DNA from 3 places in the Quadrisphaera setariae genome. Region 3 is predicted to be linked to each of the others. Evidence: riboswitches for the same ligand, from Rfam matches in the RefSeq annotation. Region 3 holds a riboswitch; each other region holds the start of a gene.
What was found. Region 3 has a riboswitch for S-adenosylmethionine ahead of FMM08_RS07380 (amino acid ABC transporter permease). Riboswitches for the same ligand answer to the same signal wherever they lie in the genome.

Region 1: it holds a riboswitch for S-adenosylmethionine, as region 3 does, so the genes downstream of both, FMM08_RS21100 (bifunctional o-acetylhomoserine/o-acetylserine sulfhydrylase) here and FMM08_RS07380 (amino acid ABC transporter permease) in region 3, are expected to answer to the same signal.
Region 2: it holds a riboswitch for S-adenosylmethionine, as region 3 does, so the genes downstream of both, FMM08_RS04840 (methionine ABC transporter ATP-binding protein) here and FMM08_RS07380 (amino acid ABC transporter permease) in region 3, are expected to answer to the same signal.

What each region holds. Positions count from the first base shown of each region.
Region 1 is NZ_VKAC01000017.1:8,799-15,488, forward strand. Features, by position in the region: gene pyrG (CTP synthase) at 1-1,110, shown strand, start outside; gene FMM08_RS21080 (NUDIX domain-containing protein) at 1,107-1,820, shown strand; gene FMM08_RS21085 (hypothetical protein) at 1,825-2,565, shown strand; gene FMM08_RS21090 (YkvA family protein) at 2,562-2,987, shown strand; gene FMM08_RS21095 (DUF4192 domain-containing protein) at 3,136-4,338, shown strand; SAM riboswitch class IV at 4,410-4,525, shown strand; gene FMM08_RS21100 (bifunctional o-acetylhomoserine/o-acetylserine sulfhydrylase) at 4,585-5,898, shown strand; gene metX (homoserine O-acetyltransferase MetX) at 5,895-6,690, shown strand, end outside.
Region 2 is NZ_VKAC01000002.1:343,263-349,952, forward strand. Features, by position in the region: gene FMM08_RS04825 (LLM class F420-dependent oxidoreductase) at 1-554, opposite strand, end outside; gene FMM08_RS04830 (MetQ/NlpA family ABC transporter substrate-binding protein) at 745-1,662, opposite strand; gene FMM08_RS04835 (methionine ABC transporter permease) at 1,649-2,476, opposite strand; gene FMM08_RS04840 (methionine ABC transporter ATP-binding protein) at 2,473-3,516, opposite strand; SAM riboswitch class IV at 3,823-3,934, opposite strand; gene FMM08_RS04845 (maleylpyruvate isomerase N-terminal domain-containing protein) at 4,070-4,813, shown strand; gene FMM08_RS04850 (pentapeptide repeat-containing protein) at 4,953-5,624, opposite strand; gene FMM08_RS04855 (NAD(P)/FAD-dependent oxidoreductase) at 5,614-6,690, opposite strand, start outside.
Region 3 is NZ_VKAC01000004.1:28,742-35,431, forward strand. Features, by position in the region: gene FMM08_RS07365 (SDR family NAD(P)-dependent oxidoreductase) at 1-203, shown strand, start outside; SAM riboswitch class IV at 427-546, shown strand; gene FMM08_RS07370 (LLM class oxidoreductase) at 578-1,495, shown strand; gene FMM08_RS07375 (OsmC family protein) at 1,557-2,033, shown strand; SAM riboswitch class IV at 2,145-2,258, shown strand; gene FMM08_RS07380 (amino acid ABC transporter permease) at 2,533-3,546, shown strand; gene FMM08_RS07385 (amino acid ABC transporter ATP-binding protein) at 3,543-4,304, shown strand; gene FMM08_RS07390 (ABC transporter substrate-binding protein) at 4,361-5,374, shown strand; gene FMM08_RS07395 (LLM class flavin-dependent oxidoreductase) at 5,389-6,669, shown strand; gene FMM08_RS07400 (NtaA/DmoA family FMN-dependent monooxygenase) at 6,666-6,690, shown strand, end outside.

The DNA.
Region 1 (6,690 bases), on a different contig from region 3:
CTCGGCCCCTCCGGCGAGCTGAAGACCAAGCCCACCCAGCACTCGGTGGCCTCGCTGCGCAGCATCGGCATCCAGCCCGACGCGATCGTGCTGCGCTCGGACCGCACCGTGCCGGAGTCGGTCAAGCGCAAGATCGCCGCGATGTGCGACGTCGACGAGGACGCCGTGGTCAACGCCGTGGACGCCGCCTCCATCTACGACATCCCCAAGGTGCTGCACAGCGAGGGTCTGGACGCCTACGCCGTCCGCCGCCTCGACCTGCCGTTCCGCGACGTCGACTGGACCGCCTGGGACGAGCTGCTGCGCCGCGTCCACCGCCCCGCCCACACCGTGGTCCTGGCGCTGGTGGGCAAGTACATCGACCTGCCCGACGCCTACCTGTCGGTCACCGAGGCCATCCGCGCGGGCGGCATCGCCTGCGACGCGCGGATCCAGCTGCGCTGGGTCGCCTCCGACACGTGCACGACGCCGGAGGGCGCCCGCCGCGAGCTGTCCGGGGTGGACGCGGTCTGCGTGCCGGGCGGGTTCGGGGTGCGCGGCATCGAGGGCAAGCTGGGCGCGCTGAAGTGGGCCCGCGAGAACCAGGTGCCCACCCTCGGCCTGTGCCTGGGCCTGCAGTGCATGGTCATCGAGCACGCGCGCAACGTCGCCGGCATCGAGGGCGCGTCGAGCACCGAGTTCGAGCCGGGTGCGTCCGACCCCGTCATCGCCACCATGGCCGAGCAGGAGCACATCGTCTCCGGCGACGGCGACCTCGGCGGCACCATGCGCCTGGGCCTGTACCCCGCCGTGCTCGCCGAGGGCTCCGTGGTGGCGGAGGCGTACGGCTCCACGCAGGTCTCCGAGCGGCACCGCCACCGCTACGAGGTCAACAACTCCTACCGCGGGCGCCTGGAGGAGGCGGGTCTGGTCTTCTCCGGCACCTCGCCCGACCGCGGTCTGGTCGAGTACGTCGAGCTGCCGCGCGAGGTGCACCCGTACTACGTGGGCACCCAGGCCCACCCGGAGTTCCGCTCCCGTCCCGACCGCGCCCACCCCCTGTTCCAGGGCCTGGTGGCCGCGGCGCTGGCGCGCCAGGCCTCCGAGCGGCTGCTCGAGGTCACCGCGTGAGCGCAGCGGGTGCTGTGAGCGGTGGCGCCGGCGTGCCGGCCAGCGCCACGGCCGGAGCCTCGGGGGCGCCGCGCGACGAGCTGGTCACCGCAGCCCCTCGCACCAGCGAGGTGGTGCACCGCGGGTACGTGTGGGACCTGGTCCGCGACGTCGTCACCCTCGACGGCGTCGAGGGCGGGGCGCTGGGCTCCGGCACGGTGACGCGCGAGCTGCTGCGCCACCCCGGCGCGGTCGGGGTGCTGGCCCTGGACGACGACGAGCGCATCCTCCTCGTCCGCCAGTACCGCCACCCCGTCGAGCACCTGCTGTGGGAGCTGCCGGCCGGTCTGCTCGACGTGGCGGGGGAGCCGCCGCACCTGGCGGCGGCCCGGGAGCTGGCCGAGGAGGCCGACCTGCGCGCCGGCTCGTACTACGTGCTGCTCGACTGGTTCCTGTCTCCGGGTGGGTCCGACGAGGCGTTCCGGCTCTTCCTCGCCCGCGACCTCTCGCCGGTGCCCGAGTCCGAGCGGCACCGGCGCACCGACGAGGAGGCGGGGATGGTCTCCACCTGGGTGCCGCTGGAGGCCGCGCGCGACGCCGTGCTCGCGGGCGACCTGAACAGCCCCAGCCTCGTGGCGGGCGTCCTGGCGGCGTGGACGGCGCGCGAGCGCGGCTGGTCCGAGCTGCGCGCTCTCGACGCGCCGTGGCCCCAGCACCGGGCCTACCGTTAGCCCCATGCCGCTGCTGCGCCGTTCCAAGACCGAGGACTCCGCCGCCGACCAGGCCATCGCGCGCGCGTCCGACGACGCCGACCGCGGCCGCCTGTCGCAGGCGGCCACCCAGCTGGTGCGCCGCCTGGTCGACCTGGGCATCGACGGCGCCGGACCGCTGCCGCCGGCCGCCGAGGCCGCGGAGTCCGCCCGGCGCAAGCGCTCCGACGTCGAGGACGCCATCGACGCGCTGGTCTCCTCCTCCACCCGGTCGGCCGCGGTGGGCGGGTTCGTCACCGGCCTCGGCGGTTTCGTCACCCTCCCGGTGGCGCTTCCCGCCAACCTCCTGGGCTACTACGTCATCGCCACCCGCACCGTGGCGGGGACCGCCGCGCTGCGCGGGTACGACCTGTCCTCCGAGGAGGTCCGCTCAGCGGTCCTGCTGGTGCTGGCTGACGAGGACGGCGGGGCGCTGCTGGCCAAGTTCGGCCTGGCGGGCCCTGGCGGACTCGTCACCCGGCTGGCCCGCAAGCAGCTCGCGGGCCCCGGCCTGGCCGTGCTCAACAAGGCCATCGGCTTCCAGCTGCTCTCCCGGCTCGGCCGCTCCAGCCTGTCGCGCCTGGGCCGCGGTCTGCCACTGGCCGGTGGTCTGCTCGGTGCCGGGCTCGACGCGTACTCGCTGCGCCGCACCGCCAAGGCGGCCCGCGCGGCGTTCCCGCTGCGCCGCGGCGGGGCGGGTGAGGTCACGGGGGGAGCGGGCCGGTGAGCCCGACCGGGCTCGGACCGGAGCGCAGCGCACCGGGCGCCGCCCGGGCCCTTTGGACGGCGATGCGCCGCGGACGGGTCCGCGGTGGCCCGCGCACCTCGGCGGTGATCACCAGCCTGCCGCGCCTCGTGCCCGCCGTGCTGGCGGGGCGCTACACGGGCTGCTCCCGCGGCCGGCTGCTGCTCATCGCGGGGGCCGCCGCGTACGTCGCGTCCCCGGTGGACCTGCTCCCCGAGGGGCTGCTCGGCCCGATCGGCCTGGCGGACGACGCCGCGGTGCTGGCCTGGCTGGCCGGAGCGCTGCTGTCCGAAGGGCAGGCGTTCCTGGCCTGGGAGCAGCAGCGTCCGCCGGCGGAGGCCCGCCCGCGCTGGCGCGGACGCCGCGGTCGTCCGGAGGTCGTCCCCGGGGACGTCGTCGGCTGAGGCCGACTCCCGCTCGGCGTCCGTCGTCCTGTCTCGCGCAGTTCGTCGTGCGCCCACAGGGCGACGAGCAGCACAGCCCGCGGGGCAGCCGTCCACAGGAGGCGTCCGAGGGCGGCGCGGTGACCGCACCCCCGGCCACGGTGGACCCGTGGAGCCAGCCCAGCAGCCCGGACGCAGCGTCATCAGGAGCAGCAGCCCCTTCGAGGTGCTCGCCCTCGCCGAGAGCACCCTCGGATTCCGCCCGCGCGAGAGCCTCCTGGTGGTCGGCCTGAGAGGCCCGCGGTGGCGCACCGGCCTCGTCGCCAGGGTGGACGTCGCCGCGGCGGACGAGCCGGAGGTGGTGGGCTCGCTGGTCCACCACCTGCTCGCCGACGGAGCCGGCCGGTGCTTCGTCGCACTGGTCACCGACGCAGGCGGAGCACCGGTGGAGCGGGGCCGCCGGAGGCTCACGCTGGTGCCTCCGCCTCGCGGTCCGCAGGACGAGGACGCCCACCCCGCCGGGCCGCGAGGGCTCCTGGGGCTGCCGGGGGCCGACCGCGCTGAGCGCGTCTGCGCGGCGCTGGTGGCCGCCGGGATCGAGCCCGAGCCGTGGCTGGTGCACCGCGGCCGGCTCTACTCCTACTCCTGCGACCTGTCCTGCTGCCCTCGGGACGGCCTCCCGTTGGACCGCGTGGCCTCCACCCGCGTGGCGGCCGAGGCGGTCCTCGCCGGGCGCGTGGTCACCGCGGACCGCGAGGGGTGGGAACGAGGTCTGCGCCGCGCCGTCGCCGCCGCGGGCACCGGCGGCGCGGGAGGTCCGGGAGGTCCGGGCGGCCCGCACGAGCCGGACGAGGCGGGGGACGCCGCCGTGGCCAGCGCCCTGGCGGGCCTTGACCGCCGCCGCCGACCCGCCTCCCCGGACGTCCGCCGCACCTGGCGCCGCGTGCTGGCCGCGGAGGAGGCAGCCCCCGGCGCCGTCCTGCGCCTCGACGCCGCCGACGCCGCCCTGCTGCTGGACGGCCTCACCAGGCTCCCGCTGCGCGACCACCTGCTCGCTGCCGCGGTGCCGCAGGCCCTGCCCGAGCTGGCCCGGTCCGGCACGCCCCTCGTCGACCCCGGAGCCGCTCTCGCGGTGCTCCAGCAGCTCGCACGCCGAGCGCCGCTGCGCTGGCGGGCCGCCGCGACGGGCTGCGCCGCCTACGTCGCGTGGTGCACGGGGGCGGCGCCAGCGGCGGGCGTGTGGGCCGAGGCCGCTCTGGAGCTCGACCCCGAGCACTCGCTCTCGGCCCTCGTCCTGCAGGCGGTGAGCATCGGGATGCCGCCGCCGGGCCGAGAGCGGGCCACCGGGGCCGGTGGCCCCGGACACCGCTGAAGGGGTGGCGGAGGCGTCCAGATGCTGAGACGAGGTGGAGTGCCGCTGCAGCGCTGCCTATCCTCCGAGCAGGTCATGAGCGCCAGCGACAAGCCCCGGCTCGCTGGCCGGCAACCCCCGCCCGCGGTGGGGTGCCCCGGGTGATGACCTGGCCGCTCCCCGTCCGGGGAAGCGGCAAGCGCGGGCCACGGGCCCGACGGGCCGTCGGCTCGTCGCGCCCTGGCCCTGAGGTCAGGGGAGTCTCCTGTGAACGACGGTTGGTCCTTCGAGACGAAGCAGATCCACGCCGGGCAGTCGGCTGACAGCGCCACGGGCGCGAGGGCGCTGCCGATCTACTCCACCACGTCATACGTCTTCGACGATGCCGCGGACGCCGCGGACCTGTTCGCGCTGAAGAAGTTCGGCAACATCTACACGCGGATCATGAACCCCACCACCGACGTGGTGGAGCAGCGCGTCAACGCCCTCGAGGGGGGTGTGGGCGCCCTCGCCGTCGCCTCCGGCCAGGCGGCCGAGACGCTCGCGCTGCTCAACGTCGCCGAGGCCGGTGACCACGTCGTGGCCAGCGCCTCCCTCTACGGCGGCACGTACAACCTCCTGCGGCGCACGCTGCCCAAGTTCGGCGTGCACGTGACCTTCGTCGAGGACCCCGACGACCTCGACGCGTGGCGCGCCGCGGCCACCCCGGCGACCCGGGCGTTCTTCGCGGAGACGGTCTCCAACCCGCGCTCGCACGTGCTCGACGTCGAGGGCGTCTCGGCGGTGGCCCACGAGGTGGGCGTGCCGCTGGTGGTGGACAACACCGTCGCCACCCCCTACCTGCTCCGACCGCTCGAGCACGGGGCGGACGTCGTCGTGCACTCGGCCACGAAGTACCTCGGCGGCCACGGCACGGCCATCGCGGGGATCATCGTGGACGGCGGGCGCTTCGACTACGGGCAGGGCGACAGGTTCCGCGGGTTCACCACGCCCGACGACAGCTACGACGGCCTCGTGTACGCCCGTGACCTGGGCGTGGGCAGCCCCCTGGGCGCCAACCTGTCCTACATCCTCAAGGCGCGCGTGCAGCTGCTGCGCGACATCGGCGCCTCCGTGGCCCCCTTCAACAGCTTCCTCATCGCCCAGGGCCTGGAGACGCTGAGCCTGCGCATCGAGCGGCACGTGGCCAACGCCACGCGGGTGGCGCAGTGGCTCGAGCAGCGCCCCGAGGTGCTCTCGGTCTCCTACGCCGGACTGCCCTCCAGCCCCTGGTACGAGCGCGCGCAGCGCCTGCTGCCGCGCGGCGTCGGCGCCGTGGTGGCCTTCGAGATCGACGGCGGCGCCGAGGCCGGTCGCCGGTTCGTGTCGGGCCTGAGCCTGCACAGCCACGTCGCCAACATCGGCGACGTGCGCAGCCTCGTCATCCACCCGGCCTCGACCACCCACAGCCAGCTCGACGAGCAGCAGCAGCGGGCCGCGGGGGTCACCCCGGGCCTCGTGCGCCTGGCGGTGGGCCTGGAGGGCGTCGAGGACGTCCTGGCCGACCTCGAGGCCGGCTTCACCGCCGCGAAGGGCGCATGAGCGCCGCCGCCCGCGGGCAGGGCCAGCAACCTCCGGCAGCCGGCCCGGGGACCCGGGAGCAGCAGCTCCCGGTCTCCGGCGGCTGGCGCGAGGGCGACCCGGTCGGCGACCGCCTGTTCGCCGACCTCGGCCCCCTGGCGCTGGAGGGCGGAGGGTCCTTGCCCGCGGTGCGGCTCGCCTACGAGACCTGGGGCCGCCTGAGCGCGGCCCGGGACAACGCGGTGCTCATCTGCCACGCCCTGACCGCTGACAGCCACGTCGTCGGTGGGGCGGGGCCAGGGCACCCCACGCCGGGCTGGTGGTCGGAGCTGGTGGGCCCCGGGCTCGCCATCGACACCGACCGCTGGTTCGTCGTCGCCCCCAACGTGCTCGGGGGCTGCCAGGGGAGCACCGGCCCCTCGTCCACCGCCCCCGACGGACGCCCGTGGGGGAGCCGCTTCCCCTACGTCACCATCCGCGACCAGGTGGCCGCCGAGGCGGCCCTGGCCGACGTCCTGGGCGTGCGGCGCTGGGCCGCCGTGGTCGGCGGGTCCATGGGGGGGATGCGGGCCGTCGAGCACGCGGTCACCCACCCCGAGCGCGTGGAGCGGCTGCTCGCCGTGGCCACCACGGCCCGGGCGACCGCGGACCAGATCGCCTGGTGCGCCCCGCAGCTGGCAGCGGTGCGCTCCGACCCGGGCTGGAGCGGCGGCGACTACCACGACGCCGCCCCGGGGCAGGGCCCGCACCGCGGGCTCGGGCTGGCGCGCATGGTCGCCCACACGACCTACCGGTCCGCGGCCGAGCTCGACG
Region 2 (6,690 bases), on a different contig from region 3:
GAGTGCCACGCGTCGGCGTGCTTGCCGACCATGCGCAGCGTCTTCTTCTCGCCGCCACCGCCGATGAGCACGGGGATGTGGCGGGTGGGCGCCGGGTTGAGCTTGCTCAGACGGCTCTCGATGCGGGGGAGCGCCTCACCGAGCTGGTCCAGGCGGCCGCCGGCGGTGCCGAACTCGTAGCCGTACTCGTCGTAGTCCTTCTCGAACCAGCCGGAGCCGATGCCGAGGATGAGGCGGCCCTCGCCGCCCTTGGCGGAGATGTGGTCGACCGTGCGGGCCATGTCGGCCAGGAGCTCGGGGTTGCGATAGCTGTTGCAGGTCACCAGCGCGCCGATCTCGACCCGCTCGGTGGCCTCCGCCCAGGCGGCGAGCAGGCTCCAGCACTCGAAGTGCAGGCCGTCGGGCTCGCCGTACAGCGGGTAGAAGTGGTCCCAGTTGAACGCGACGTCCACGCCGAGCTCCTCGACGGCGGCCACGGTGCGGCGGATGCCGGCGTAGTCGGAGTGCTGCGGCTGGACCTGGACGCCGATGCGGACGGGGTAGCGCTCGCGCAGAGCGCTGACGACCTCGGTGTCGACGGGGGTGGGCTCGGGAGTCTGCTCGCTCACACCCGTGACCCTAGGCACGAGTCCCGCGCGGCGCAGCCCCCGGAGGTCCCCTCCGGAACTGCGGCCGGGCGGCCGGTTGCGGTTCCGGAGGGTCCAGGAACCGCAACCGGGCGCCCGGCTGGGAGGAGGGAAGGGGTCAGCTGGCGTCCAGCGGCAGCAGCACGCCCTTCACGGACGGGTCGTTCGCGAGGAACTCCTGCACCTTCGGGTCCTGGAAGGTCGCGACGAGCTTCTTGATGTTGTCGGAGTCCTTCCAGGTGGAGCCGATGGTCAGCTGCCCCGCGAACTCGTCCGGCGGGGTCGGCGCGAAGATCTGCTGCTCCAGCGGGATCTTGGCGGCGAGGTAGTACTCGGTGTAGCCGACGGCGGCGTCGAGGTCGGGCAGGGCCCTGCTCTGCGCGCCGAAGTCGAGCAGCGTGAACTTCAGGTCCTTCGGGTTGGACGCGATGTCGTCCACGGTCGCGGAGCCGACGTCCACGCCGTCCTTGAGGGTGATGAGCCCGGCCTGCTGCAGCACATACAGGCCCTGCGCCTCGTTGGCGGGGTCGGAGTACAGCGACACCGTGCCGCCCTGGGGGATCTCCTGGGGCGTCTTGTACTTGTCCGACCACAGCCCGAAGCCCCACCGGAAGACCGGGGTGGCCGCCTCCTCCTTGAAGTCGGGGTTGGCCTGCAGCACCTGCCCCAGCCACAGCTTGTGCTGGTAGACGGTGCCGGCCACCTCGCCGTCGCTGACGGCGCGGTTGATGGTGTTCGAGTCCGCCAGGGCCTTGAACGCGATCGTGATGCCGTGCTCCGGGGCGACGTCCTTCGCGATGTACTCGATGAGCGCCTGCTCGCGGGCGTTGCCCTCGGCGGTGGCCACGTAGAGCGTGGCGCCGGGGGTGGTGTTGGCGGTCTCGGTGCCGCCGAGGCGGGGGACCACCACGGCGGCCGCGACGGCCAGCACGGCCACCGCCCCACCGGCGACCCACGGCCACCGCTTGCGCTGCTTGACCTCGAAGCCGTGGCTCTCGGTGCCGCCGGTGGAGGGACGGGTCTCAGTGGTGGACATCGGTGAGCTCCTTCGGAGAAGCGCTGGCGCTGGTCTGGGCGGTGGAGGACGACGACGAGGACGTCGCGCCGGACGTGCCGGCGCGGCGCTGGCGCGGGAGGCGGCGGCGCGAGTGGGGGGTGGTGGCGCGCACGGCGGCGTCGCCGAGCGCCTGGACGGCGGCGACGAGGGCGACCAGCACGACGATCGTGGTGATCATCACGTTGTGGTCGAAGCGCTGGTACCCGTAGGTGACGGCCACGTAGCCGATGCCGCCGGCGCCGATGGTGCCTGCGATGGCCGAGTACTCGATCATCGCGATGGTGTTGATGGTCAGGCCGCCGAGGATCGACGGGACGGCCTCGGCCAGCTTGACGCTGGTGAGCACCTGCAGCGGTGAGGCGCCGGAGGCGCGGGCCACCCGGACCAGTGACGGCGGCACCGACCGCAGGGAGTTCTCCACGATGCGGCTGAAGAACGCCGTGCCGGCCAGGGCCATCGGCACCACCGCGGCGGGGATGCCGATGTTGGTGCCGGTGACGAACCGCGTGAACGGCACGAGCGCGGCCATGAGGATGAGGAACGGCAGCGACCGGCCCACGCTCACCACGGCGGAGAGCACCCGGTGCAGCACGGGCCGCGGCGTCAGGCCGCCGGGGCCGAGGGCGTCCAGGGCCACGCCCAGGGGCACACCGAGGACGACGACGACCGCCATCGTCACCCCGACCATGACGAGGGTGTCGCCGAGGGCCGGCAGCACGAGGGCGGGGATCTCCGCCCAGGTCAGGTCGGTGCTGGTGGCGGCCAGCACCGGGGAGAGCAGGACGGTGCTCATGCCACGACCTCCAGGGTCTGCGCGGCGACGCGCTGCTCTGCGGCGTCGGACTCCTCGCGCTGCGCGTGCAGCCCGAGGCCGATGAGGGCGGCCTCGACGTCGTCGTCGTCCAGGTGCGCTGGTGCCCCGACGACGGCGTGGCCCACGGCCACCCCGGCGACGGTGCTCAGCGACGCGCCCAGCAGCTCGAGGTCGGTGCCCAGCGTGCGGGAGGCGCGGACCAGCCAGTCGGCGGGGACGCGGTTGCCGGCGTGGCTGACCACCCACACCGACCGCTGTTCGCCCTGCTCGGTGGTGCCGGCGTGGGCGCGGCGCGGCAGCAGCGCCCGGCCGAGCGGGGACGCCGGGGTGTGCAGCAGGTCGACGAGGGCGCCGTGCTCGACGATGCGGCCGTGGTCGAGCCGGGCGACGGTGTCGGCCACCGCCACGACGGTGTCCATCTCGTGCGTGATGAACAGGACGGCCAGCTGCAGGTCGTCGCGGAGCTCCTTGAGCAGCGCCACGATGCTCGCGGTGGCCTGCGGGTCCAGGCCCGAGGTCGCCTCGTCCGACAGCAGCACGCCCGGCCGCAGCGCGAGGGCGCGGGCGATGCCCACGCGCTGGCGCTGCCCGCCGGAGAGCTCGTGCGGGTAGCGGTGGGCCTTGTCCGCCAGGCCCACGCGCTCGAGCAGCTCGGCGACGCGCGCCCTGCGCTGCGCGGGGACCACGCCGAGGTGCTTGAGCGGCAGCTCGACGTTCTGCGCGGCGGTGCGGCGGGTGAGCAGGCCGTCGGCCTGGAACACGGTGCCGATGCCGCGGCGCGCCTCGCGCAGGTCCTTCTCGGACAGCGCGGTGAGGTCGCGGCCGCCCACGACGACCGCGCCCGACGTCGGGCGCTCCAGCAGGGTGGTGCAGGCGGCGAGCGTCGACTTGCCGGCGCCGGACGGACCGACGACGGCGGTGATCTCGCCGGGGGAGACCGTGAGGTCGAGGGAGTCCAGCACGGTGGTGGCGTGCTGGCCCTCGCCGTAGGTCTTCGTGAGCGACCTGAGCTCGATCACGGCTCGATCACCGTGGCCTCCGGGGTGGTGGGGGGATGGTCAGGGCAGGGGGCATCGCCCACTGGCGGTCACTCACAGTGACGGCGAGCGGGAGCAGGGATGTGCCGCGGGTGCGGCGCGCGGAGGTGCGACGCGCGGGTGCAGGGGCCCCGCACTCACGCCCGGCGTCGGGGCGAGCGGGGGCCGCGGGTGCTGCTGCCGGAGGACCCGGCGGTCAGCGACCTGCGGTCAGGCGCGCCGCCAGCGACAGTCGTCGCTGGTCAGACACATCAGTCGGGCGTGCGTGTGCACGTCGGCTCCTCGAAGTCGTCGTCCTTGCGCGTGCCGGTGGGCACGCGCCTGGTCTTCACCCGGAGCACCCCATGACGAGCAGGGTTGCCGGCCAGCGAGCCGGGGCTTGGCGCTGGCGCTCATGACCTGGGCAGGACCGTAGCGGATCGATCGCTCACGAGTCAACGCTCTGTCACGAGCAGCGTGGCGGGATCTCCACGTCCGCTGGCAGGGCAGGGCCTGCCGCGGGCGCCGCTGCGGCCGCTAGCGTCCGCGCGTGGAGATGACGCGCGCCGCGGCCCTGGTCGAGCGGGAGGCCGGGCGGCTCGCCGCAGCCCTCCGGCCGGAGGCCCTCGCCGTCGTCGTCCCCGGCTGTCCGGGGTGGACGGTGGCCGACCTGGCCCGCCACACCGGCGGGGTGCACCGGTGGGCGCGGGCGGCGCTGGCCACCGCCCCGGACGGCGCCCCCGGTGAGGAGCTCCCGGGGCCGCAGGACGACGACGCCGTTCCCGCGTGGTTCGCCGAGGGCGCCGACGAGCTCGTGGTGGCGCTGGCCTCGACGTCGCCGGCGGCGCCCTGCTGGACGTTCGCCGCCGCGGAGGCGCCCGCGACCGCGGCCTTCTGGGCGCGGCGCCAGGTGCACGAGACCGCGCTGCACCGCTGGGACGCCGAGTCGGCGCTCTCGGCCGCTGGCCTGAGCGCTGCGCCCGACCCGGCCGCGTGGGTGGAGGACGACGTCGCCGCGGACGGCGTGGCGGAGGTCGCCGACGTCATGCTCCCGCGGCAGGTGCGGCTCGGGCGCACCCCGGCGCTCCCGGGGGCGCTCGCGCTGGAGAGCGCCTCGGGGTGCTCGGTGATCGGCAGGGGAGCCGAGCCGGTGGCGGAGCTGACCGGATCCGCGCCCACGCTGCTGCTCCTGCTGTGGGGGCGCACCACCCTCGACGCCGAGCTGGCGTCCGGCCGGCTGGCGCTGGCGGGCAGCCGCGAGGCGGCTGACCACCTGCTCTCCGGCGCCCTCACCCCCTGAGCGCCCCACATGTCGACCGGCACTGGCGCGGGGGAGTGCCAGTGGTGGGGCCGTCAGACCGGCACTGGCGCGGGAGAGTGCCGGTGGTGGGGCTGCCTGACCGGCACTGCGGCGGGAGAGTGCCGGTGGTGAGAGGAGGTCAGAGGGTGAGCAGGCCCACGTGAGCGGCCAGCGACGGGGCCAGGGCCACCAGCTGCACCGCGTCGACGGTGCACCCGCGCAGCCCGTCGGCCCCGCGCAGGTCCTCCAGCGTCGCGCCGCGCAGGTCGACGTCGTCGCAGCGCGCTCCCGCCAGGTCGGCATCGGTGAGGTCGCTGCCCGCGAACGAGACGCGCCGCAGCTGGGCACCCGTGAGGTCCGCGCCGCGCAGGTCGCACCCGTCGAGCAGCACGTCGGTGAGCTGTGCATCGCGCAGCACCGCTCCGTCGAGCCGGCAGCGCCGCAGCACCACCCGGTCCAGCCGCGCCCCCACCAGCCGCAGCGCCGACAGCCGAGCGTCGGTCACCTCCACATCGGCCCACTGGGTGCGCGCGGCGTCGGCCGCGACCGCCGACACGCGCTCCCACCCGCTGCCCGTGACCCGCGCCCCGGCGAGCAGCGCCCCGTCGAGCACGGCGTCCTCCACGGACGACTCCAGCACGACCAGCCCCTCCAGCCGCGCCTGCGCCAGCTCCGCGCCGTCGACCAGGGCGCAGTCCCACCGGCCCGACAGCAGCACGGAGCGGTCGGCGACGTCGAGGTCGGGCAGGACGACGTCGGGCGCGCGCGGCGGCGTCGGCCCCGCGCGGCGCCGAGGTGGCCTACTGGCCATGCTCACCGACTGCGCCGGAGGTGCTGGCGGGGGAGGTGAAGCAGGGCGGCGGCTCATCGCCGTCAAGGAGCAGCCGCACGGCGGCGCGCCCCGCGACGGCGCCCACGAGGTTGCCCGTGCCGCAGTAGCCGCCGACCGCGGCCACCTGACCGGCAGCACCGTCGTCGACGAGTCCGCACAGCGCCCGCCCCTGGGCCTCCGGCGCGGTGTACCCGACGGACGCGCCCCAGCGGTGCGCCACCTCCCTCTCGTGCAGACGCCGGCCCAGCAGCCGCTCGGCGACCCGCTCGACGTGCGCCTGCACGGCCGGCGTCGGCTCGGTGGAGGTGGTCCACTCCGCTTCCCGGTCGGCGTCGCGGCCGCCACCGACGAGCAGGCGGAGCCCGGCCGGGCCGTCGTCGAGCTGGGCGTAGTCGTACCCCCACCGCTCGTACACGCCGCAGGGGACGCGCTCGCGGACCCGCGCTGCGTCGTCGCCGTCCAGCGGCGTGGTCGCGAGCATCTGCAGCCGCGCCGTGCGCACGCGGGGCACGTCGCCGCCCAGCTGGGGGAGGACGACGTCGAGCCGCCCGTCCACGGCCACCAGGACCACGCCAGCGCTCACCGCGCCGTCGTCGGTCTCGACACGGCCGGGCACGACCAGCCGCACGTGCGTGCGCTCGTGCAGCTGGAGCGGGGTCCCCTGCTCGCCGGCTGCGCGCTGCACGTGCGCGAGCACCCCGAGGTGGCGGACCACGGGGTTCGCCTGGGCGTCATCAGGCAGGAACAGGCCCTGGCCGTACGGCCCCGAGACCTCCTCGACGGCGATCCTGTGCTCGCGCAGGGCAGCGGCCTGCGCGGCGCAGTCGGCGAGTTCGCGGGCGCGTTCGCCGTCGTCGACGTGCACCCCGCCGGCCAGCCGCAGCGAGCCGGCGCGGCGGACCACGCCGTCGGGCAGCACATCGAGGAGGTGGTCGAGCTCGGCGAGGGTCTGGTGGTACAGCCAGGCCGCCGGCTCGGAGCCCCAGTCGCGGACGGCGTCGTGGAAGGACGGGGCGGTGCCGCCCAGCAGCAGCCCGCCGTTGCG
Region 3 (6,690 bases):
GCAGCGGAGTCACGGTCAACACGGTGAGCCCCGGAACCGTCACCCCGACGCCGGCCGCGGAGGTGCAGCCGGGACGGGGCGGGGAGTCGAGCCCCGACGAGATCGCCGACCTGGTGACGTTCCTGCTGTCGCCGAGGGCGCGAGCGATCTCGGGGGAGTCGATCGCCACCGGGCACCGCGTTCGCGGCGTCGTCTCCTGCTGACCCGCACCGTCAGGACGACGACGGGCGTCACGGCGGCAGGGCCGGTCCTCGCCGCGGCGGAGTCGAGGGTCACGACGGATCCGGTCCTGGCCCTCGACTCCGCCAGCGTGGAGAGCGGAGGTGGCACCGCCGAACTGCCAGCGGTCGGCCTGTTGACGCATCTGCCGTGAGCCGTCAGGCTTGGCCCCGCACCACCTGAACCACCAGCTCCACGTGTTCCACAGGTCATGAGCGTCAGCGACAAGCCCTGGCTAGCTGACCGGCAACCCTCGCTCTGCGGCGGGGTGCCCCAGGTGACGACCCGACCGGACCCGCACCACGCGGTCTCCGGTAAGCGCGAGGCCCCTCCTCGGGGCAGAAGACGAGGTGTCGCGATGTCCTCCCTGCACCTGGCGCTCGCCCTCGGCGGCGACCGCCCCAGCTCCCCGGCCACCTGGGCGCACCTCGTGCGCGAGGCGGAGGTCGGCCTGCTCGACCTCGTCACCCTCGACGTGCCCCCGAGCACCGTGACCGCTGCAGACGCCGCGGCGCAGGACGCCGACGGCCTCGACGCCGTCCGCGCGGCCACCCGCCTGGCCGCTACGACGCGGTCCATCGGCCTCGTGCCCACCGTGAACGTCGGGCGCACCGACCCCGGTCAGATCGCCCGCGCCCTCGACGCCCTCGACCGCGCCAGCGGCGGCCGCGCCGGGGTGCACCTGCAGGTGCCCGTGCCCGCCGACGAGCAGGGCTGGGTCACCGCCGTCCGCCGCCGCTCCGCGGCCACCCACCCGGGCGCCGGGCCGCTGGTCGCGCTGCCCGGCCGGCCCGGCCGTGGCAGGCACACGCTCCCCGGCCGTGCTGACCTGGCCTTCGTCACCCCGCGTGACGTCGCCGCCGCCCAGCGCCTCGCCGCGGCAGCGCGCAGCGCCGAGCAGGCGCCGCGGCACCTGCTCGCCGACGTCGTCGTCGTCCTCGACCACCACGAGGAGCACGCGCTCGAGCGCGCAGCGCACGCCGCCCACCAGGCCGCCCCGAGCACCGCACCCGACGGCGCGCAGGTGTTCGCCGGGACCCCCGCGCAGCTGGCCGACCTGGCCCTCGACCTCCACGGCGCCGGGCTGGCCGGCCTGCGGCTGCACCCCGCCGACCCCGCCCGCGACCTGCGGGGCATCACGCGCGGCCTGGTGCCCGAGCTGCAGCGCCGCGGCGCCTTCCGCCGGGCCTACCGCGGCACCGACCTGCGCGAGCGCCTCTCAGACCAGCGCCCGGCCGACCAGGACCTCGCCGCGCAGCACCGCACCGCCGCCTGAGCGGCCGTCGAGCCATCTGTCCACTGCTGGAACACCCGACAGAGAACGAGGAGACCGCACCATGCCGCTGCACCCGAAGGGTTCCGTCCTGACCTTCGAGCTCCACGGTGAGGGGGAGGGCGTCCTGCAGGAGGTCGCCATCACCGGCGGGCCGCACGTGGTCCGCGCCGAGGGCCACCCCGCGTTCGGGGGCACCGACAGCGCCCCCAGCCCGCTCGACCTCGTGCTCGCCGGCTACGTCTCCTGCAACCAGGTGACCTCGAAGATCGTGGCGCTGGGCCAGGGCGTCGAGCTGGGCGAGTTCCACGGCCGGGTCGACGCCGAGCTCGACAACTCCGTGCTCGTCTTCGGCGCCGAGGGCAACCCCTCCTTCTCGAAGGTGACGCTCACCGTGGAGCTGGAGACCGACCTCGACGACGCCGCCTTCGAGGCCTTCGTCGCCGAGGTCAGCCGCCGCTGCCCGGTGACGCAGCTGCTGCAGCGCGCCGGCACCGAGGTGGTCAACCGCTGGACGAACAAGGTCCGCGTCGCCGCCTGACCTGCGACGTCCCACGTCCGAGCGGGCCGGGGGAGCCCCTGGCACCCCCGGCCCGCCCGCGTGGCAGGGTCCACGTCAGCTCCACAGCTCCACCAGATGCACGGACCCACAGGTCATGAGCGTCAGCGACAAGCCCTGGCTCGCTGACCGGCAACCCCCACTCGCGGCGGGGTGCCCCAGGGGAAGACCCGGCAGGGCTCGACCGAGCCCCTGTCAGCGCGACAGCCCCTCCCCGGGGCAGGACACGGACGGACACGACCATGACGACGACGAGCGCCCTGCTGACGCGCCGCCGCCACGTCGACCTCCTGCGCACCGCCGCGCAGCGCTGTCGCCTCGTACGCCGCTCCGCCTGAGCCCACCGCCCTCCCGCCGGGCTCGGCGGCCCGCTGGCGCCCGGCGATCCGCCGACGCGCCCGCCACTCCTGGATCCACGCCCTGACGCACCCCTGCGCCGACTGCAGCGGGCGTGCGCCACCCCCTGCCCTGAAGGACCCCCGTGAGCGACAGCCCGACCGCCGTGCGCCCCGCGCCGGCACCCCCGAGACCCCCGGACGACGAGCGCGTCGTCCCGCTGCGCCACCCCTGGCGCTGGGTGGCCACCGCCCTCGTGCTGGTGCTGCTCGCGCAGGTGGTGCACGGGCTGGTGACCAACCCCTTCTACCAGTGGGACCGGTTCGGCTACTGGTTCTCGCGGCCCGTCATCCTCGAGGGGCTGCTCATCACCTTGCAGGTCACGGCGTACTCGGCCGTGCTCGGCCTGGCCGGAGGCGTGCTGCTGGCGCTCATGCGCCTGTCGGGCAGCCCCGTGCTGCAGGTGGTCAGCTGGACGTTCACCTGGGTGTTCAGGTCCGTGCCGCTGATCGTCGTCCTGATCTTCCTCTACAACGTCAGCGCGCTGTACCCCGAGCTCGGCCTCGGCGTCCCCTTCGGGCCGCAGCTCGTCACGTTCGGCACCGCCGACCTCGGCGACGAGATGCTCATCGCGGTGGTCGCCCTCAGCCTCAACGAGGCGGCGTTCGCCTCCGAGGTGGTCCGCGGCGGGCTGCTGTCGGTGGACGCCGGGCAGCGCGAGGCCGCCGCGGCGCTGGGCCTGCCGCGCGCGTACCGGTTCTGGCGGATCGTCATGCCGCAGGCGCTGCGCTCGATCGTGCCGAACTACGTCAACCAGCTCATCGGCATCATCAAGGGCAGCTCGCTGGTGTTCTACGTCTCCCTGCTCGACCTGTTCGGCACCGTGCAGACGATGGGCGCCACCTACCCCGGCGACGTCATCCCGCTGCTGCTCGTGGCCACCACCTGGTACGTCGTGCTGACCAGCGTCGTCTCCGCCGCCCAGTTCCACGTCGAGCGGGCCTTCGCCCGCGGCGCCGACAGGACCCCGCCGCCCACGCCGTGGCAGCGCGTCCGGGCCGGGGCCGGTGACCTGGTCGCGAAGGTCCGCGCGGCGTCGTCCCCGGCCGCCCCGGTCAGCCCCCGGCCCGGCGGCCCCGCCGGCGGGAGCGTCCGGTGAGCGCCGCGGTGGAGGTGGTGCGGGCGAGCAAGTCGTTCGGGGACCGCCGCGTGCTCGACGACGTGTCCCTGTCCGTGCCCGCCGGGCGCGTCGTGGCGATCATCGGGCCGTCCGGCTCGGGCAAGTCGACGCTGCTGCGCGCCGTCAACCACCTCGAGGAGCTCGACGGCGGGCACGTCGAGGTGGGCGGGGAGCTGGTGGGTGTTCGCCGGCACCGCGGCGTGCTGAGGGAGGTCGCCGAGCCGGTGGTCCTGCGGCAGCGCCGCCGGATCGGGTTCGTCTTCCAGTCCTTCAACCTCTTCGGCCACCTCACCGCGCTGGAGAACGTGGCGGCCGCTCCCGCCGCCACCGGACTGCTCAGCCGGGCCGAGGCCAGGCAGCGGGCGGCCGCGCTGCTGGCGCGCGTGGGCCTGGCCGCCCACACCGGCGCCTACCCGCGCCAGCTGTCCGGCGGGCAGGCGCAGCGCGTGGCCATCGCCAGGGCGCTGGCGATGGACCCCGAGGTCATCCTCTTCGACGAGCCCACCTCCGCCCTCGACCCGGAGCTCGTGGGCGAGGTGCTCGAGGTGATCCGCGACCTCGCGGCCAGCGGCACCACCCTCGTCATCGTCACCCACGAGATCGCGTTCGCCCGCGAGGTGGCCGACACCGTCGTCTTCCTCGACGCCGGCCGCGTCGTGGAGAGCGGACCGCCCTCGGCGGTGCTCGACGCCCCGCAGCACCCCCGCACCCGCGACTTCCTCCGCCGCGTCCGCTGACCGTCCGCCGACGCACCCCCGCCCCAGACCCCCTCAGCACCACCCAGGAGCCCGTCATGTCCCGACCGCACGCCCCCACCGCCCTGTTCGCCACCGCCGTCAGCGCCGTCCTCGCGCTGTCGCTGTCCGCCTGCGGCGGCTCGTCCGCCGACGCCGCCGGCAGCCCGTCGGCCGCGCCCGGCACCGTCACCGTCGGCGCCCTGTCCAACGGCGCGGCCACCGAGACCACCCTCGACGTGCCGGTCGTGCAGGAGATCCGCGACGAGCTCCCGGCCGAGGTCAAGGAGTCGGGCGAGCTCGTCATCGGCGTCGGTGCGCTGCCGTCGGGCTTCCCGCCGCTGGCCTACGTCGGCGACGACCAGAAGACCCTCACCGGCTCCGAGCCCGACATCGGCCGCCTGGTCGCCGCGACCCTCGGCCTGGAGCCCGTGCTGGAGAGCTCCACCTGGGAGAACCTCTTCGTGGGCATCGACTCCGGCAGGACCGACGTCGGGTTCAGCAACATCACCGACACCGAGGAGCGCCAGCAGAAGTACGACTTCGCCTGCTACCGCAAGGACGAGCTGGCGCTCGAGGCCCCCGAGGACGCCTCCTGGACGTTCACCGGCGACCCGTCGGTGCTCGCGGGGAAGACCATCGCGGTGGCTTCGGGCACCAACCAGGAGCGCATCCTCCTGGAGTGGCAGCGCCAGCTGCAGGCCGCGGGCCAGACCCTGGACGTGCAGCGCTTCGCCGACACCACCTCCACGTACACCGCGCTGAGCTCGGGCCGCATCGACGCGAACTTCGGTCCCAACCCGACGGCCGCCTACCACGTCACGCAGACGAAGGGCACGCCGCAGGCCACCAAGATCGTCGGGACGTCGTCCGGAGCGGGCGCCTCCCTGCAGGGCCTCATCTGCGCCACCTCCAAGAAGGACAGCGGCCTGGCCGAGCCGGTCGCCGACGCCCTGAACCACCTCATCTCCTCCGGTCAGTACGCCAAGACCCTGGAGGCCTGGAACCTCTCGAACGAGGCCGTGCCGACGTCGGAGATCAACCCTCCCGGCCTGCCGCTCACCGACCAGTGACGGAGGCTGTACCAGTGACGTCCTCTGCTCGCAGGGAGCACCTGCACCTCGCCGTCGCGCTGGACGGCGCGGGGTGGCACCCCGCCGCCTGGCGCGAGCCCACCGCCCGCCCCACCGAGCTGTTCAGCGCGGCGTACTGGACCGACCTCGTCCGCGAGGCCGAGGCCGGCCTGCTCGACCTCGTCACCGTCGAGGACGCGCTGCGCCTGCAGTCCGACGACCCCAGGTACACGGGCCGCCCCGACGAGCGCACCGACAGGGTCCGCGGCCGCCTCGACGCCGTGCTCCTCGCGGCGCGGCTCGCGCTGGTCACCGAGCACATCGGCCTCGTGCCGAGCGCCACGGCCACGCACACCGAGCCGTTCCACCTGTCCAAGGCCATCGCCACGCTCGACCACACCACCCGCGGGCGCGCCGGGGTGCGGGTGCAGGTCTCGCTGCGCCCCGACGAGGCCGCCCAGTTCGGGCGGCGTGCTGAGCTGGTGGCCCTCGCCGAGCTCGCGCCCGGCCGCACCCCGCCGCCCGCCCTCGTCGAGGACGTCTTCGACGAGGGCCGCGACTGGGTGGAGGTGCTCCGCCGCCTCTGGGACTCCTGGGAGGACGACGCCGAGATCCGCGACGCCGCCACCGGCAGGTTCGTCGACGCCGCCAAGCTCCACACCGTCGACTTCACCGGTCCGCGCTTCTCCGTGCGCGGCCCGTCCATCACGCAGCGCCCGCCGCAGGGCCAGCCGCTCGTGGCGGCGCTGTCGCACGTGCCCGTGGCGCACCGGTTCGTCGCGCGGTGCGCGGACCTGGGCTTCCTCACCCCCCACGACGACGACGAGGCGCGCCGGCTCGTCGCCGCCGTCCACGACGAGCGGGAGGTCCAGCCCCCCTGGCCGGACGGCGCGGGCGACCAGCCGCTGCGCCTGCTCGCCGACGTCGTCGTCGTCCTCGACCCCCGGCCCGGGGCCGCGGCGGAGCGGCTGGCCCGCCTCGACGAGACCGCCGGCACCCCGCTCTCCCGGAGCAGCGACGCCCTCGTCTTCGCCGGCACCCCCGGCGAGCTCGCCGACCTGGCCCTGGCGTGGCGCGACGCGGGGCTGGACGGGCTGCGGCTGCGGCCCGCCGCCCTCCCCGACGACCTGCACGCCATCACGCGCACCCTCGTGCCCGAGCTGCAGCGCCGAGGGGCCTTCCGCACCGCGTACGCCGAGCGCACGCTGAGGGAGCGCCTCGGCCTGGCGCGACCCGCCAACCGCTACGCCCTCACCGGCCACCACGACACCGCCACCACGGAGAGCAGCCGATGAGCCGCCACAGCACGCGCAAGC